3 regions of the Saccharopolyspora tripterygii genome follow, and region 2 is predicted to be linked to each of the others. Evidence: riboswitches for the same ligand, from Rfam matches in the RefSeq annotation. Region 2 holds a riboswitch; each other region holds the start of a gene.
What was found. A riboswitch is a leader RNA that binds a small molecule or an ion and turns the genes downstream of it on or off. The one in region 2 is predicted to bind cobalamin.
Positions count from the first base shown of each region.

Region 1: linked by a shared signal. The riboswitch ahead of ACYVF3_RS23595 (Rossmann-like domain-containing protein) and the one ahead of ACYVF3_RS26030 (ribonucleoside-diphosphate reductase subunit alpha) in region 2 are both predicted to bind cobalamin.
Region 3: linked by a shared signal. The riboswitch ahead of metE (5-methyltetrahydropteroyltriglutamate--homocysteine S-methyltransferase) and the one ahead of ACYVF3_RS26030 (ribonucleoside-diphosphate reductase subunit alpha) in region 2 are both predicted to bind cobalamin.

Region 1 is NZ_BAAGZP010000030.1:153,700-159,335, reverse strand. It holds gene ACYVF3_RS23610 (SDR family oxidoreductase) at 1-673, opposite strand, end outside; gene ACYVF3_RS23605 (LysR family transcriptional regulator) at 837-1,724, shown strand; gene ACYVF3_RS23600 (GNAT family N-acetyltransferase) at 1,731-2,300, opposite strand; cobalamin riboswitch at 2,355-2,577, shown strand; gene ACYVF3_RS23595 (Rossmann-like domain-containing protein) at 2,747-3,523, shown strand; gene ACYVF3_RS23590 (PLP-dependent cysteine synthase family protein) at 3,520-4,656, shown strand; gene ACYVF3_RS23585 (MFS transporter) at 4,653-5,636, shown strand, end outside.
Region 2 is NZ_BAAGZP010000036.1:206,857-212,492, reverse strand. It holds gene ACYVF3_RS26045 (helix-turn-helix domain-containing protein) at 1-39, shown strand, start outside; gene ACYVF3_RS26040 (VOC family protein) at 104-871, shown strand; gene ACYVF3_RS26035 (ribonucleotide-diphosphate reductase subunit beta) at 990-2,048, opposite strand; gene ACYVF3_RS26030 (ribonucleoside-diphosphate reductase subunit alpha) at 2,069-4,462, opposite strand; cobalamin riboswitch at 4,594-4,851, opposite strand; gene rox (rifampin monooxygenase) at 4,912-5,636, opposite strand, start outside.
Region 3 is NZ_BAAGZP010000015.1:93,295-98,930, forward strand. It holds gene metE (5-methyltetrahydropteroyltriglutamate--homocysteine S-methyltransferase) at 1-1,832, opposite strand, end outside; cobalamin riboswitch at 1,976-2,230, opposite strand; gene ACYVF3_RS12360 (ArsB/NhaD family transporter) at 2,455-3,744, opposite strand; gene ACYVF3_RS12365 (hypothetical protein) at 3,842-3,997, opposite strand; gene ACYVF3_RS12370 (TMEM175 family protein) at 4,411-5,034, opposite strand; gene ACYVF3_RS12375 (DUF418 domain-containing protein) at 5,192-5,636, shown strand, end outside.

The DNA.
Region 1 (5,636 bases), on a different contig from region 2:
GGGGGAGAGCTCCGTCGCCGAGCGCGTGCAGCCTGGCTCCGGCCGGCGCCGCGTGCAGGGCCCGCAGGTACAGGCGCGCGGCGTCGCGCAGGTGGACGGCGGAGAAGTGCGTCGATCCGTCGCCCACGAATCCCGCGAACCCCGACTCGCGGGCGGTGGCGATCATCGCCGGGATGAAACCGCTCGCGTCCTCCGGTCCGTGGACCGACCGCGGCAGCCGCAGGATCGAGACGCGAACGCCGTGATCGACGTAGGACAGCGCGAGCTCCTCGGTCGCGAACCTGCCCGCCGCGACCGAGTCCAGCGGGGGCACGGTGTCCTCGGTCGCTCCGTCACCCGGAACGCCCGAGGTGATCAGCAGCGGCTTGGCTGAACCGACCAGCGCTTCGCACAACGCCTCGACGGCGCGCCGGTCGGTGGCCACTGCACCCTCGAAGTCGGTGAAGTCGTGGACGAAGGCGGTGTGGATCACCGCGTCGGCTCGGGCGGCGCCGTCGCGCAGGCTGTCGAGATCGGTGAGCGAGCCGCGCTGCACCGCCACCCCCGCCTCGGTCAGCTTCGCCGCCGCGGCGTCCGAGCGCGCCAGTCCCAGCACCTCGTGCCCGGCCTGGTGCAGTTCGCGGACGACGGCGGTGCCGACCATGCCGGTCGCGCCTGTGATGAAGACCCGCACGGTGCGCTCCTCTCGACGGGTTCCTCGGACCGCTCCAGGCTGCGTCCGGCCATCGGCTCGCGTCCAAGTCCCGTTTCGAAATCCGTCATGCGATTCAGGCATCACAGCTGTTCAGTTCGATAGAGGTGTCCTGCTGCCTGGTCGTCGGCGATACCCTGGGCGCATGACCGAAGGAGACCTCGACCTGCGCTTGGTGCGGTACTTCGCCGTGGTCGCCGAGCACCGGCACTTCGGCCGGGCCGCCGAGCAGCTCCGCATCGCCCAGCCCTCGCTGTCCCGGCAGATCCGCAGGCTGGAGCAGCAGCTCGGCGCGCGCTTGCTCGACCGGACACCTCGCGGGACCGCGCTGACCGAGGCCGGCGAGGTCTTCCTGCCGCACGCCAAGTCGCTGTTGCGCTCGGCGACCCGAGCCACGGCGGAAGCCCGCGCGGTCGCTCGGCCGAACCGGATCGTCATCGGTTACGGCAACGGGCTCATCGTCACCAGGGCCGCCCAGGCGATGCGCCGGGCGCACCCGGACGCCGACGTGCGGACCAGGCACATCGAGTTCAGCCAGCCGCAAGCGGCTCTGCTGGACCGAGAGGTGGACGCCGTCGTCGCGCGGTTGCCGTTCCCCACCGACGGTCTGCGGGTGACGCTGCTCTACCAGGAACCGAGGACGTTGGTGGTCTCCCGCGAACACCGGCTGGCGGGTGAGGAGTCGGTCACCCTCGACGATCTCGCCGGCGAGCCGATGCCACGCTTCCCCGAGGCCGACCCGGCATGGTCCGCGTACTGGCGCCTGGAACCCCGTCCCGACGGCAGCAAGGCGCCCGAGGGCCCGGACATCAACGCGCTGGAGGAGAAGTTCGAGGTCGTCGCCGCCGGTCAGGCGGTGGTGGTGACGGTGCGCGCGGCCGCCCGGATGCGTCCCGACCTCGTCGCGATCCCCATCGAGGGCGTCGAGCCGAGCCACGTCGTGCTGGCGACCAGGGCGGGCGAGCGCAATCGCCTGGTGGCCGACTTCGCCTGCCTGGCCGAGCAGCACATCACCGAACCGCCGGAGGCCTGACCGGCCTCAGGCGGAGGTGAGATCCCGTGGTGGGACCGGGATCTCGAAGTGGATGGTGGGGCTGAAGTCGCCGGTCCCGCGAGCGTCGCAGACCTCCTTGGCCACGCTGCGCCAGAACGGTTCCGCACCTGCGATCGCCGGGTTGGTGTGCAGGTAGATCGTGTCGTAGAGCCCGGTTTCAGCGACGAACTCGCAGGACTTCTCGACCAGTGCGCGGGCGAGCCCGTTTCGTTGGTGCTCCTCGCGGACGTAGGTGCGGAAGATCTGTGCCGTGGTGGGGGTTCCGTAGCGCTCGGCGATCCACTGTGGATGCGGCGGGCTCTTGGGGCCGCTCGCTCGCACCGAGGCCGTTCCGACCACCTCTTCGCCGAGGGCGGCGACGAACAGCGCGTGGCCCGGGGTTTCGAAGTACGCGCGCTGCATGTCGATGACGTCGGCGTGCCACTCGGGGACGTAGCCGTGGCCCATGACGCGGTAGAAGGTGTCGAACATCAAGGTTCGCGCGCTCTCGACGTCTTCGTGACGCGCACGCCTGATCACGTACTCCCCGCGAACGAGAGCCTCGTGCGGTGACATGCTCCACCTCCGACGTCTGGACCAGCGACTTCGCTCCTTGATGCTAGCAATGTGCAACAACGATCACAGTGCGGTCCCTTGACTGGGCGCGGGCAGGCTGAAAGGTTGAAAACAATTCATGCGACGGTGCGCAGGAAGCCGGTGAGAATCCGGCACGGTCCCGCCACTGTGAATGGGGAGTCGACTCCGCGAGCGCCACTGCCGGAAAGCCGGTGGGAAGGCTGGGGGGAGGTGCCGATCCATGAGTCAGGAGACTCGCTCCGTCGTGCCGAGTCAACGGGGTCGCGGAGCCCCGGAGGAGGTACCCGGTGCACCCGGATCGATGTGTCGTCCCCGCGCAGATAGGCCCGATGAGGCGTTCGCCCGCCGCGCTCCGAATCGCGTAGGCCATGCGGACGAGTGGTCAGTTCCCCTGTGAACGCGGAACTCCCACGTCGCTGGAGCGCGTGATCACCGATCTGCGCGGATCCGCCGAACCGAGCTCGACGGTGTCCGTCGCCTTCCTGACGGTGCAGGCGGCGCAGCACTCCGGCAGGCGCAGCGGCTACGTGAACACGGTGTTGAGCGTGCGGGTCGGCTCCGCGGTGGGCTCCTGCGCGGCAGAACCGGGCGAGCTCGGCGACGAGCTGGTCCGCGAGATCGTCGGCGGTGACGTCGCCGAACTGCTGCACCACCCTTCCAGGGCGGTGCGCGTGGCGGTGCTCGACGCCTGCCTGGCGGATGCGGTTCCGCACGCGCAGCACTCGCGTTCGCGCGCGGTGCGGATCCCCGCGGGGACGTCGCTGGAGAAGTCGATGGCCCGCGCCCGCGCCGTCGCGGAACTGGTGCCGGTGCCCGAGGGTTCCCGCGTCGCCGTGATCGGCGTGGTCAACTCGCTGCTCGCGGCCCTGCGGGAACGCGGGATCGATTGCGTCCCCTGCGATCTCAAGGGCGGTCGCACCGAGTTCGGCGAGGAGATCCTCGCCGACCACCAGGTGGCGATCGACGGCGCGGACGCGGTGCTGGCCTCGGGAATGGTGCTGGGCAACGGCACGCTCGACGACATCGTCGATCGCTGCCACCTGCGGCAGCTCCCGCTCGTGGTGTTCGCGCAGACGGGAAGCGCGGTCTTCCGGGAGATGCTGGGACGCGAGATCACCGCGCTGTCGGCGGAGCCGTACCCCTTCTTCTGGCTCAGCGGAGACGACACCGGCATCCACCTCTACGACGGAGGTCGCCCGTGATCCCCGTGCAGAAGGTGGTCGAGGACCCCGGTGAGAGTGCCGGTGGCCGCAGGTGCGAGTCGATGCTCGACCTCATCGGCAACACCCCGGTGCTGCGCGTGCCCACGCCGCTCCCCCGGCAGCACCCCGGTTTCTGGGCCAAGTTGGAGTCCGTCGGCCCGGCGACGATGAAGGCGCGCGCGGCGCTGTCGATGTTGCGCGGCGCACGAGCGCGAGGTGAGCTTCGGCCGGGCGGGGTGGTGGTCGAGTCCAGCAGCGGCACCCTCGCGATCGGCCTGGCCTATGTGGGAGCCGCGCTGGGCCACCCGGTGGTCGTCGTCGCCGACAGCGAGCTCGACGCGATGACCCGAAACCTGTTGCGCGCCCACGGTGCTCGCGTGGAGATCGTGTCCCGGCCGCACCCGGTCGGCGGGTGGCAACGGGCGCGGTTGGAACGCGTGCGCGAGCTGCTCGACGAGCTGCCCGGGGCGTACTGGCCGGACCAGTACAACAACCCGGACAACCCCGCCGGGTACCGGTCGTTGGGCCGCGAGCTCACCGAGCAGTTCGAGCGGCTGGACGCCGTGGTCTGCAGCGTCGGAACCGGCGGTCACAGCGCGGGAATCGCCGCCGCGCTGCGGGAGCGGTGGCCCGACGTGCGCATCGTGGGCGTCGACTCGCCCGGCTCCAGCGTGTTCGGTCAGCCCTCGGGGCGTCGCGTGATGCGCGGTCTGGGCAGCAGCATCCACCCGGACAACGTCGCCTACGGGCAGTTCGACGAGGTGCACTGGGTCGGGCCCGCCGAAGCGGCCGACGCGTGCAGGCGACTGGCCGCGGGGTGCTTCGTCACCGGCGGCTGGAGCACCGGCGCGGCCGCGATGGTCGCGGCGTGGTGCGCCAACGAACTCGGAACCGACCGCGTCGCAGCGGTGTTCCCGGACGGGCCGAACCGGTACTGGGAATCGGTCTACGACGACGACTTCTGCGAGCAGCACGGTCTGGTACCGGTCGCCACCGATCCGTCCGAAGTGGAGACGGTTGCCGAATCAGCGGGACTGCGGTGGGCGCGCTGCCGCACCGTCGCCGACCCGTGCCGCCGACGGGACGCGGACCGAACGCCGTGCCCGGTGTGTGAGGAGGAGACGACCCCGTGACGAGCAGGACCGCTTTCCGGCAGCTCTCCGTGCCGGCGAGGCTCTTGGTGGTCAACCAGTTCGGCATCAACGTGGGCTTCTACATGCTGCTGCCGTTCCTCGCCTCGTACATGAGCCACGACCTCGGCTACAGCGCCGCCGTCGTCGGTCTCGTGCTGGGCGTGCGCAACCTCAGCCAGCAGGGCATGTTCCTGCTCGGGGGCACGGCCGCCGACCGGCTCGGCTGCCGGCCGATGATCATCCTCGGGTGCGCGCTGCGGGTCGTGGCGTTCGGCCTCTTCGCGTTCCTGACCTCGCTGCCCGGGCTGGTCGTGGCCGTGGTGCTGACCGGGCTCGCCGGCGCGTTCTTCAACCCGGCCGTGCGGACCTACCTGATGCACGAGGCGGGGGAGCGCCGGGCTGAGGCGTTCTCGGTGTTCAACGTGTTCGCGCACGCGGGAACACTGGTCGGCCCGCTGCTGGGGGCGGCGCTGCTGGCGGTCGACTTCCGCCTGGTCGCCCTGGTGGCGTGCCTGGCGTTCGCGCTGCTCACGGTCGCGCAGATCCTGGTGCTGCCGCGCAGGGAGGTCGAGCCGCAGAGCAGCGGCGTGCTCGACAGCTGGCGCGAGGTGGTCACCAACCGGCGATTCCTGGTGTTCACGCTGGCGCTCTCGGCGTACTTCGGTCTCTACAACCAGCTCTACCTGACGCTCCCGCTGGAAGCGCAGCGCGTCTCCGGCCTGTCCTGGGCGATCACCGCGGTCTTCGTGGTCTCCACGGTCATCGGCGTCTTCGGGCAGGTCCGGATCACCGACTGGTGCCGCGCCCGCTGGTCGGCGGGCCGTTCCGCGGCGATCGGGTTGGCGTGCATGGGCCTGTCGTTCGTCCCGCTGCTGGCCGCGGCCCCGCTGCTGCCGACGCGAGGCGTGGGCGACACCGGTGCCGCGGTGCTGCTGGCCGTCCTGCCGGTCCTGGTGACCACCGTGCTGTTCACAGTCGGT
Region 2 (5,636 bases):
GACACGTGGCTGCGCGCCTGGTCCCCGATCAAGTCCTGAGCTTCGAGGGGCGATGTGTCGGGCCCGGTGGTTACCGTCTTGGCATCACGGCCGAGGAGGAGCCATGACGGAACTGGATTCCAACCAACCGAGCGGAACACCGACGTGGATCGATCTGGGCGTTCCGGACCTCGATCGCGGGATGGAGTTCTACGGCGCGGTCTTCGGATGGGAGTTCGACGTGGGGCCCGAGTCGATGGGCCGCTACACGATGTGCCTGGTCCGGGGGAGGGAAGTCGCCGCGATCATGCCCAACCACGACGAGGGGGCGACCGAGTTCTGGTGGAACGTCTACTTCGCCACCGATGACGTCGCCGCCACCATCTCCAAGGCCGAAGCCGCAGGCGGGCAGGTGATCACCCCGCCGATGGACGTGATGGACAAGGGCAGGATGGCGATCCTCAAGGACCCGGTCGGTGGTCAGTTCGGGCTCTGGCACGGCAACCGGCACATCGGAGCGCGGCTGGTCAACGAGGCCAACGCGTGGCTGCGCAACGATCTCGTGACCCCGAACCCCGGGCCCGCACGGGAGTTCTACGCGACGGTGTTCGGCTTCAGCCTGGACGCCGAGGGTTACCAAGGCGACGGAGATTTCACGTTCCTGCGGCGCCCGGACGGCCACGAGATCGGCGGCATCTTCGGTGACCCGAAAGCCACGTCGTCCTCCTGGGGGACCCTGTTCATGGTCGACGACGCCGACGTGGCTGCCGCCCGAGCAGCCGAAGCCGGAGGCACGGCGGAATCGCCCTACGACATGCACTACGGCCGCATCGCCGAGCTCAAAGACCCCTTCGGCACCCCCTTCTCGGTAGGTGCCGCCCCCGAGGCGTAGGTCGGCGAGTCGTAGGTCGGCCGCGAGCGGTGCGGTGCATCCCAGCTTTAGTCCAAACCGAGGACCTTTCGTGCCCGAAATGTCGGCTCAGTTTGGACTAAAACTGGGAGCTGCCGGCTCAGTCCCAGCTCAGGGCCGCGCCCGACTGGTATTCGGTCACCCGGGTCTCGAAGAAGTTCTTCTCCTTCTTCAGATCCATGGTCTCCGACATCCACGGGAACGGGTTGTCCGTCTCCGGGAACACCGGTTCCAGGCCGAGCTGAGCGCAGCGCCGATTGGTGATGAACCGCATGTACTGCTCGCACACGTCCGCGTTGAGCCCGAGCATCCCGCGCGGCAGGGTGTCGCGCCCGTAGGCGGTCTCCAGCTCGCACGCCTCGCGGAGCATGGTGCGGGCCTCCTGCTGGAACTCGGCGCTCCACAGGTGCGGGTTCTCCAGCTTGATCTGGTTGATGCAGTCGATGCCGAAGTTCAGGTGGATCGACTCGTCGCGCAGGATGTACTGGTACTGCTCGGCGATGCCGACCATCTTGTTGCGCCTGCCCAGCGACAGGATCTGCGCGAAACCGGTGTAGAACCACATGCCCTCGAAGATCACGTAGAAGGCGATGAGGTCCCGCAGGAAGGCTTGGTCGGCTTCCGGGGTGCCGGTCGCGAAGTCCGGGTTCTCCAGGTTCTGGGTGTAGTGCAGCGCCCAGGCGTCCTTGTCGGCGATCGACGGGATCTCCCGGTAGGCGTTGAACAGCTCGCCCTCGTCGAGTCCCAGGCTCTCGCAGATGTACTGGAAGGTGTGGGTGTGCACGGCCTCCTCGAAGGCCTGCCGCAGCAGGTACTGCCGGCACTCGGGATTGGTGAGGTGCCGGTAGACGGCGAGCACGATGTTGTTGGCCACCAACGATTCCGCGGTGGCGAAGAACCCGAGGTTGCGCTTGAGCATGGTGCGCTCGTCGTCGGTGAGCCCGTCGCGGGACTTCCACAGCGCGATGTCAGCCTGCATGGACACCTCGGTGGGCATCCAGTGGTTGTTGCAGCCGTTGAGGTACTTGTCCCAGGCCCAGCCGTACTTCAGCGGCAGCAGCTGGTTGACGTCGGCCCGAGAGTTGATCATGGCCTTCTCGGTGACGTCGACGCGCCCGCCGTCGCGGTCGATGGTGCCGAGTCCGGTGGTGGTGCTCATGTGCTCTTTCTCCTGGGGGATCACTGGCAGGCTTCGCATTCCGGGTCTTCGACCGAGCACGCCGCGGCCGGGACGGCGTTGAGCTTGCCGTCGGTGCCGCGCAGCGTGGACTTCTCCACGTGGGTCGCGCTGGTGGAACGCAGGTAGTAGGTGGTCTTGAGCCCCTTGCGCCAGGCCAGCCGGTAGAGCTCGTCGAGCTTGCGGCCGCTGGGCGTGGCCAGGTAGAGGTTCAGCGACTGGGCCTGGTCGATCCACTTCTGCCTGCGTGCGGCGGCTTCGACCAGCCACTGCGGCTCGATCTCGAACGCCGTGGCGTAGAGCGTCTTGAGCTCGTCGGGGACCCGCTCGATCGGCCCGAGCGAACCGTCGTAGAACTTCAGGTCCGCCACCATCGCCTCGTCCCACAGCCCGGCCTCCTTGAGGTCGGCCACCAGGTGCGGGTTGACCACGGTGAAGTCGCCGGACATGTTCGACTTGACGAACAGGTTGCGGTACAGCGGCTCGATGGACTGACCGACCCCGCAGATGTTGGCGATCGTCGCGGTGGGCGCGATGGCCATCACGTTGGAGTTGCGCATCCCCTTGTCGCGCACCCGTTCCCGCAGCGACGACCAGTCCAATGTGGTCGTCGTGTCGAGGTCGGCATCGCCGCGCGCGTCGCGGACGAACTCCTGCGAGTCGATCGGCAGGACGCCCTGGCTCCACAGCGATCCGTCGAACGACGCGTAGCGGCCCCGCTCCTCGGCGAGCCGGCTGGACGACTCGATCGCGTGGTAGCCGATCTCCTCCATGCTGCGGTCGGCGAATTCGACCGCAGCGGCCGAGGACATCGGGATCCGCAACTTCTGCAGCGCGTCGGAGAAGCCCATCAGCCCCAGGCCGACCGGGCGGTGCCGCATGTTGGAGCGCTCGGCTTCTGGGATCGTGTAGAAGTTGATGTCGATGACGTTGTCCAGCATCCGGACCGCGGTGCGCACCGTCGCCTTCAGCCGGTCGCGGTCGAGACCGTTGGCCGAGATGTGCCGAGCGAGGTTCACCGATCCCAGGTTGCACACGGCCACCTCGTCGGAGGCGGTGTTGAGCGTGATCTCGGTGCACAGGTTCGACGAGTGCACCACGCCCGCGTGCCGCTGCGGCGAACGCAGGTTGCACGGGTCCTTGAATGTGATCCAGGGGTGGCCGGTCTCGAACAGCATGGTCAGCATCCGGCGCCAGAGGTCCACCGCGCGCACTCGCCGGAACACGCGGATCTCGTCGCGCTCGGCGGCCGCCTCGTACTCCCGGTAGCGCTCGGCGAACTCGGTGCCGTAGAGGTCGTGCAGGTCCGGGGTCTCGTCGGGGGAGAACAGCGTCCACTGCTCGTCGGCCTCGACGCGGCGCAGGAACTCGTCGGGCACCCAGTTCGCGGTGTTCATGTCGTGGGTGCGTCGCCGGTCGTCGCCGGTGTTCTTGCGCAGGTCCAGGAACTCCTCGACATCGATGTGCCAGGTCTCCAGGTACGCGCACACCGCGCCCTTGCGCTTGCCGCCCTGGTTGACCGCCACCGCCGTGTCGTTGGCGATCTTCAGGAACGGCACCACGCCCTGGGACTCGCCGTTGGTGCCGTGGATGTGGGCGCCGATGCCGCGCACCGGGGTCCAGTCGTTGCCGAGGCCGCCGGAGTACTTGGCCAGCAGGGCGTTGTTGCGGTAGGAGCTGAAGATCGACTGCAGATCGTCGTCCACAGTGGTCAGGAAGCAGGACGACAGCTGGGCCCGGGTGGTGCCGGAGTTGAACAGCGTCGGCGTGGAGCACATGAAGTCGAACGACGACAGCAGGCGGTAGAACTCAATGGCGCGCGCGTCCCGGTCGTCCTCGCGCAGCGCGAGCCCCATCGCCACCCGCATGAAGAACGCCTGCGGCAGCTCGAACCGGGTCCCGTCGTGGTGCAGGAAGTACCGGTCGTAGAGGGTCTGCATCCCCAGGAAGTCGAAGGCGAGGTCGCGGTCGGCCTCCAGCGCCGCGCCCAGCCGGGGCAGGTCGAAGCGGGCCAGCTCCGGGTCCAGCCTGCCCAGCTCGATGCCGCGTCGCACGTAGTCGGTGAAGTAGGCGCCGTAGCGGTCGCGCATCTGGTCCTGGTCGGCCTGCTGCGGGGAGCCCGCCAGGTAGCTCAGCGCTTCGCCGCGCAGCTTGTCCAGCAGCAGTCGGGCGGTGACGCCGGCGTAGTTCGGTTCCGACTCGACCAGGGTGCGCGCCGACATGATCAGCGCTTCGCTCAGCTCGGCCGCTCCGATGCCGGGGTAGACGTTGCGCTCGACCTCGGTGAGCACCGCCGACGGGTCCACGTCGGCCAGACCCGCGCAGGCCTGATCAACCACAGTGGACACTCGGCCGCCGGTGAGCGGGATGGGTTCGGACAGTGCGGTGTCGGTCACCGGGACTCTCTCCTCGCGAGCTCGGAAGGCGTGCCCGGAACCGGCGGCGGAGGAGCGCGAGGACGCGACGGCGGCAGCGGCCGGCGCATGTCCGCGTGGACCCTCCCGCGAGGTCCCGGACGGCGCGCACGGGCGTGCGCGCGCCGATGGCAGGTCTTCGGACTCACGGGCGTCCGGTCTCGTACGTGGTGGGGGAAGTTTTCATGAAAACTTCCCTCACCACGAGACAGGTCCTAGTAGCCGTCGCTTCCCGAACCCCAGGGGTCCAGTGCGTCATGACGGCGGTCGTTCCCGTTCACCGCTGCGGGGCAGTCCCGGACTCGCACCGGGTTCCCTGTTGCCACACCGAGCCCGCTCGGACCCGGTGAACCACCAGCGAGCGACACTCTACATCTTGGGGCTGAGGCGAAGTCCAACACCAACATGGGCGTGTCGGAGGGAGAATTGAGTCACCCTCCGAACCACCTCGAAAGGTGTCGGCGGAGGTCCTGCTGCTCGTCGCCGACCCACGCCACGTGGCCGTCCGGGCGCAGCAGCACGGCTGGTGCGTCCAGCTGTTCACCGACGTCGACGACGTGGTCGACCCGGTCCGCCCAGCCCTCGGTCGACAGATCGCCGGTCTGGTCGAGCAGCAGGCCGCGTCCGTCGTGCATCAGCTCGTAGAGGCGCCCGTGCTTGAGCTCGACGTCCCGGATGCGCCTGCCGACCAGGTCGTGCTCCCCGCCGAAGTCGTAGCGCACGTCGAGTGCGATGAGCTTCTCGGTCAGGTGCCGGTTGACCACGTCGAAGTCCATCAGCTCCGATACCAGGCGCCGCACGGCCTGCGCGCCGGGCTCGGTGGACATCAGCTGCATCTGCGCGCGCGTGTTGTCCAGGACTGCGGCCGCCACCGGATGGCGTTCGGCCTGGTAGCTGTCGAGCAGGTCGGCGGGCGCCCACCCGGCGACCTCCGCCGCGAGTTTCCAGCCGAGGTTGAACGCGTCCTGGAGGCCGAGGTTGAGCCCCTGGCCGCCGACCGGCGGGTGGACGTGCGCGGCGTCGCCGGCGAGCAGCACCCGTCCGGAGCGGTAGCGCTCGGCCTGCCGGGTGGCGTCGCCGAAGCGGGCCAGGCGGCGAGGGGAGTGCGCGCCGAAGTCGGTGCCCGCGACGGCCCTCAGCTGACGGGAGAGCTCGT
Region 3 (5,636 bases), on a different contig from region 2:
CGCAGGGCCGGTTCATCGACCTGGACCACGCGGATACCGGCCGCTTCGAGGTCGTGCACCTCGTCGCGGATGGCCAGCGCCACCTGCTTGGCGGTGTCGGCCAGCGGCTGGTCATCGCGGACGAACGACCACGCGAGGATGGTGACCGGGCCGGTGAGCATGCCCTTGACGGGCTTGTCGGTCAGCTTCTGCGCGTAGGTCGCCCACTCGACGGTCATCGGGTTCGGGCGGGAGACGTCGCCGAAGAGGATCGGCGGGCGCACGCACCGCGACCCGTAGGACTGCACCCAGCCCTTGTGCGTGCTGACGAATCCGTCCATGAGCTCGGAGAAGTACTGGACCATGTCGTTGCGCTCGGGCTCACCGTGCACGAGGACGTCCAGGCCGAGCTCTTCCTGCAGCTCGATGACCCGCTGGATCTCGTCGCGCATGCGCTGCTTGTAGGTGGCGGCGTCGATCGTGCCGTTGCGCAGCGCAGCGCGAGCCTTGCGGACGTCGGTCGTCTGGGGGAACGAACCGATGGTCGTCGTCGGCAGCGGGGGCAGCTGCAGCGCCTCCTCCTGGGCCTTCTGCCGCTGCGCGTAGTCATTGCGGCGGGAGTCCGCGGGCCGAAGCGCGCGCAGCCGGGTCTGGACCTCGGCGTTGCGGACGCGGTCGGCGGCGGCCCGGTCGGCGACCACCGCGGCGGCCTCGGCGAGCGCGTCGGCGACGACCTCGCGGCCCTCGCGCAGCGCGCGGCCCAGCACGACGACCTCCTGGACCTTCTGCGCGGCGAAGGCCAGCCAGGACTTCACCTGAGGGTCGATCTGGGTTTCGGCTTCGACGTCGTAGGGGACGTGCAGCAGCGAGCACGAGGTGCCGATCGCGACCTCGTCGGCCACGCCGAGCAGGGTCGCGCCGGTGGTCAACGCCTGGTCGAGATCGGTCCGCCAGATGTTGCGGCCGTCGACGAGGCCGGCGACCAGCGACTTGGTCCGCAGGCCCGTGAGCGCGGGCAACTTGTCCACAGCGGAGGGACTGGTGACGAGGTCGAGGCCGAGCGCCTCGACCGGCGCGTCGGCGAGCACGTCGAGCGCGTCACCGAGATCGCCGAAGTACCCGGCGACGAGCAACGCGGGGCGGTCCGAGAGCTCGCCCAGCCGGCGGTAGGCCTCGCGCAGCGCGTCGAGCTCGGCCTGCGTGCGGTCGGCGGCGAAGGCGGGCTCGTCGAGCTGTACCCACTCGGCACCGGCCTGCTTGAGCTCCGACAGCAGCGCGGCGTAAGCGGGCAGCAGCTCGTCGAGCTTGTCCAGCGGTGCGAACGAGTCGGGGGCGCCTTCAGCGGGCTTGGACAGCAGGAGGAAGGTCAGCGGCCCGACCAGCACCGGCCGGGTGGTGACGCCCTGCTCGGCTGCCTCGCGGAACTGCTCCACCGGCGTCCGGTCGGTCAACGAGAACCGTTCCTGCGGGCTGATCTCCGGGACCAGGTAGTGGTAGTTGGTGTCGAACCACTTCGTCATCTCCAGCGGTGGGGTGGAGTCCACACCGCGGGCCATCGCGAAGTAGGTGTCGAGCGGGTTCAGCCCCAGTTCGGCGTACCGGGACGGCACGGCGCCGAAGGTGACCGCGGTGTCGAGCACCTGGTCGTAGTAGGAGAACGTGTTGCCCGGCACCGAGTCCAGGCCCGCGTCGGCGAGGAAGCGCCAGGAGTCGGCGCGGATCTTGCCCGCGACGGCGCGCAAGTCCTCCTCGCTGCTGCGCCCGGCCCAGTAGCTCTCCAACGCGCGTTTGAGTTCACGGTCCGGCCCGATCCGGGGGTAGCCGAGTACGGTAGATCCGATCTTGGTGGTCAACGCCCTCTCCTCGCGAGCTCGACATCAGAGGCTCCGAGGTCGCCGTGGAGGCGTGCGGGCGGACACGGGCAGCCGCTTTCGGGCAGCACCGCTTTCCGTTCGTCCGCCAGGTCCTCCCTCGAGACCTCGGATCAGCGCGCGCCGCGGCGCGCGCACCGGTGGCAGGTCTTCGGACTCGCGGGCGCTTCCCGGCCTGGCCGGGCGTTCCTAGTGGCCGTCGCTTCCCGGGCCTCTCGGCCCAGTGCTTGTCTTCGGTCGTGCGACCGGTGACGGCTGTCGTTCCCGCTCACCGCTGCGGGGCAGTCCCGGGTTCGCACCGGGTTCCCTCTTGCCTCGTCCGTCCCTGCGCACGACCTCGGTCGCACCGGGGCGGACGAACCACCAGCACTCACCAGGTTAGTGCCGAAACTTCCTTTGGCAAGCAGTTCCACGATGTGCGCGCCCGGTGCGGACGAGTTGCCGGCGCCCAGCACCGCCCGTGAGGTCGCGGTTCTCCAGATGCACACGCGCTGATGAGACTCCGGTCACAGGGAACCCGCGGGCCGTCGCGCACGGGATCCGGCCGGGTTCATCACCCTCCACAACGGACGGTGAAAGAGCTTGGTGGAGGGGCCGGGTCGGGCTACATCGCGAAGTAGCGGAGCCAGACGTAGAGGGTGGACAGCGCGATGGTCACCGCGGTGACGACCATGCCGTACTTGGTGAACTGCCAGAAGCTGATCGGGTACCCGTTGCGGGAGGCCCAGCCGATCGCCACGACGTTGGCGCTCGCGCCGATCGCGGTGGCGTTGCCGCCGAGGTCGGCGCCGAGGGCCAGCGACCACCACAGCGCCTGGCTGATCTCCGGGTCCGGAACCGTGGCCACGAGCTCCTCGACGATCGGGATCGTGGTCGCCACGAAGGGGATCGTGTCGATCATGCCGCCGATCACCGCCGACCCGATCAGCAGGCCGACCGCGGCGAGGAAGTAGTTGTCGCCGACGAGATCGATCGCGGCGCGCCCGAGCGTGTCGATCACCCCGACGTCGACGAGCCCGCCGACCATGACGAACAGCCCCATGAAGAACACCAGGGTCGACCAGTCGACCTCCTCGAGGAACTGCGGCGCCGTGGTCTGCGAGACCAGCACCATCAGCCCGGCGCCGAGCAGGCCCACGAAGGCCGGGTCGATGCCGATCGGCCCGTGCAGGACGAAGGCGACGACGACCGCGCCGACGACGATCAAGCAGCGCCGCAGGAGCCGGTGGTCGTGGATGGCGTCGCTGCCGTCGAGCTCCATGATCTCGGCCATGTGCTCGTCGGCGTCCAGGAACGCCTTGCGGAACAGCACCCGGCACATGCCGATGAAGACCGCGAGCAGGATGACGGTGATCGGTGCGAGGTTGTAGAGGAAATCGGTGAAGGTGAGTCCCGCCCGGCTGCCGATCATGATGTTGGGCGGATCGCCGATCAGGGTCGCGGTGCCGCCGATGTTGGCCGCGAGCACCTCGGCGATCAAGAAGGGGACGACGGGCAGCCGGAGCCGCTGGCAGACGGCGAGGGTGACCGGCGCGATCAGGAGCATGACCGTGACGCTGTCGAGGAACGCCGAGACCAGCGCGGTCAGCAGGACGAGGATGATCATCAGGCGGAACGATTTCCCGCGGCTCTGCTGGGCGGCCCAGATGGCGAGGTATTCGAAGACGCCCGTGTGCTTGAGCACGCTGACGGTGATCATCATTCCGAGCAGGAGGAAGATGACGTTCCAGTCGATCCCGGTCTTCTCGTCGAAGAAGGCGGAATGGGCGTCGACGGCGCCGATGAGAACCATCACCGCAACGCCGCCGAGCGCCGCGGAGACGCGGTGAACGCGTTCGGTGGCGATCAACCCGAATGCGATCAGGAATGTGCTGATGGTCAGTGCGATTACCACGGCCGGGTCGCTTTCGGGGAGGCTCCGCGGGGGAGCGGTCGGTCGTGGTCGGTGGTCTCTGCGTCGTGCCGGTCGATGGTCACCACCGTCTCTCGATTCACGGTTCGCGGGTGCGTTCCCCTTCCGCAGCCGGTTCTCCCGCGCGCTGGAACCGGTGCGCGGCGGTGAACGAGAGGATCAATCCACCTGCGATCATCAAGGCCTGTCCGAGGGCGAGACCGGCGACGACGGCGATGAGCGCTGTGGTGAGCACCAACCAGTCGAAGCCTCGTGAGATCCCATCGGCAGGGGCGTGCGGATCTTCGTCTCGGCGCTGGAGCGGCCCCTCGGTCGTTTCCGAGGATTGTAGCGGTAGATGACGGCTCCTTCCGTGGAACCATGTTTTCCGCTGAACGTCCTCGTGAATGGGATCGGCGTGCGCAGGACAAGTTTTTGGGGCGATGATCTCGTGTTCGAGTCGGGATCGGCATCGGGGTGAACACCCATTTTCTCAGCGTGATCTCCGCTTTTCGTGAAACGGATACGGCGGAAGTCGGATGTGAGATGTGGTCGGTTTGGATTCCCATTCCGGCTGCTTGGAATCGCGGTCAGCTCGGGCGAACGCCGTTGCTGAACCGAGCATCGTTCGGATGAATCGTGGCCCTGGGTGCCGCGGTGCGCCGGCGATCACCGGGGCCCGCGCTCGTCGCGGCTCCGGCGCCTCTCGGCGCGTCCGATCACGGCCTGGGCCGGGATCAGCAGGAGCCAGCAGGCGGGTGCCCACCTGGGGTTCAGCAGCGCGACCGGCATGGAGACGACGAAGATCGCGACCGTGACCGCTGAGGGAGCGAACGCGGACGTGGCCGACATGCCGCTGCGCAGGTTCCCGGAACGGTGGGCGAGCACCACAATGATCAGCTCCAGCGCGGCGACGGCCGAGACGTTCGCCGCGTAGCCGATCACCGCGACCGGCTCGTGCCCGTAATCGGCGAGCAGCGAGGAGGGGAACGGCAGCAGCGCCACGAACCCCAGCAGGACCACGTTCACGGCGGGAACCGGCGGCGTGATCCGCCGGATGTCGCGGAACAGTTCGCGGTGGCCCAGCCACAACAGGCCGATGACGAGGAACGCGATCGCGTAGGCGGTCATGGCGGGGGCCAGGTCGCGCAGCGCTTCGCGCAGGCCGCTGTCCGGCAGGCCTTCCGGCACGCGGAGGTCGAGCGCCAGCAGGGTGGCCGCGATCGCGAACACCCCGTCGGACAGAGCGAGCACTCGCCCGTCCTGATCCGAGATGTCGTCCTCGACGGCCACACCAAGAGAGTGGCCCACATCCCACGAACGAGCACAGTGATCTCGGCGTGGCCCGGAAGCCGCTGCTGTCGGTTCGGAGAACGCCGGGACGGGGCTTGATCATGCCGTGACGGCATCGTTTCTGATGTGGGAGTCCACCTCCGAGAGGAACCCGAGAATGCCCGTCGAGACCCAGTCCGCTCCTGCGATCGGGGTGCCCGCATCACCGACCCCGGTGTCCGAGCGCGCGCTCGCCCCGGATCTCGCCCGGGGCGTGATGCTGCTGCTCATCGCCCTCGCGCACGCCCCGTGGTTCGCCTACACCGCCGACATCGGCGTGACGCTGATGCACCCGGGGCAGGGCGGCGTCGCTGACCGGATCGCCCAGGCGGTCACGATCATCGCGGTCGACGCCAGGGCCTGGACGATGTTCGGGTTCCTGTTCGCGTACGGGATCGGCCAGCTCTACGCCCGCCGCACGGCAGGCGGCAGTTCGACCCGCGACGCGCGGCGGCTGCTGCGCACCCGGCACTGGTGGTTGCTCGGGTTCGGGCTGGTGCACGCCGCACTGCTGTGGCAGGGCGACATCCTCGCCACCTACGGACTCCTCGGGCTCCTGCTCG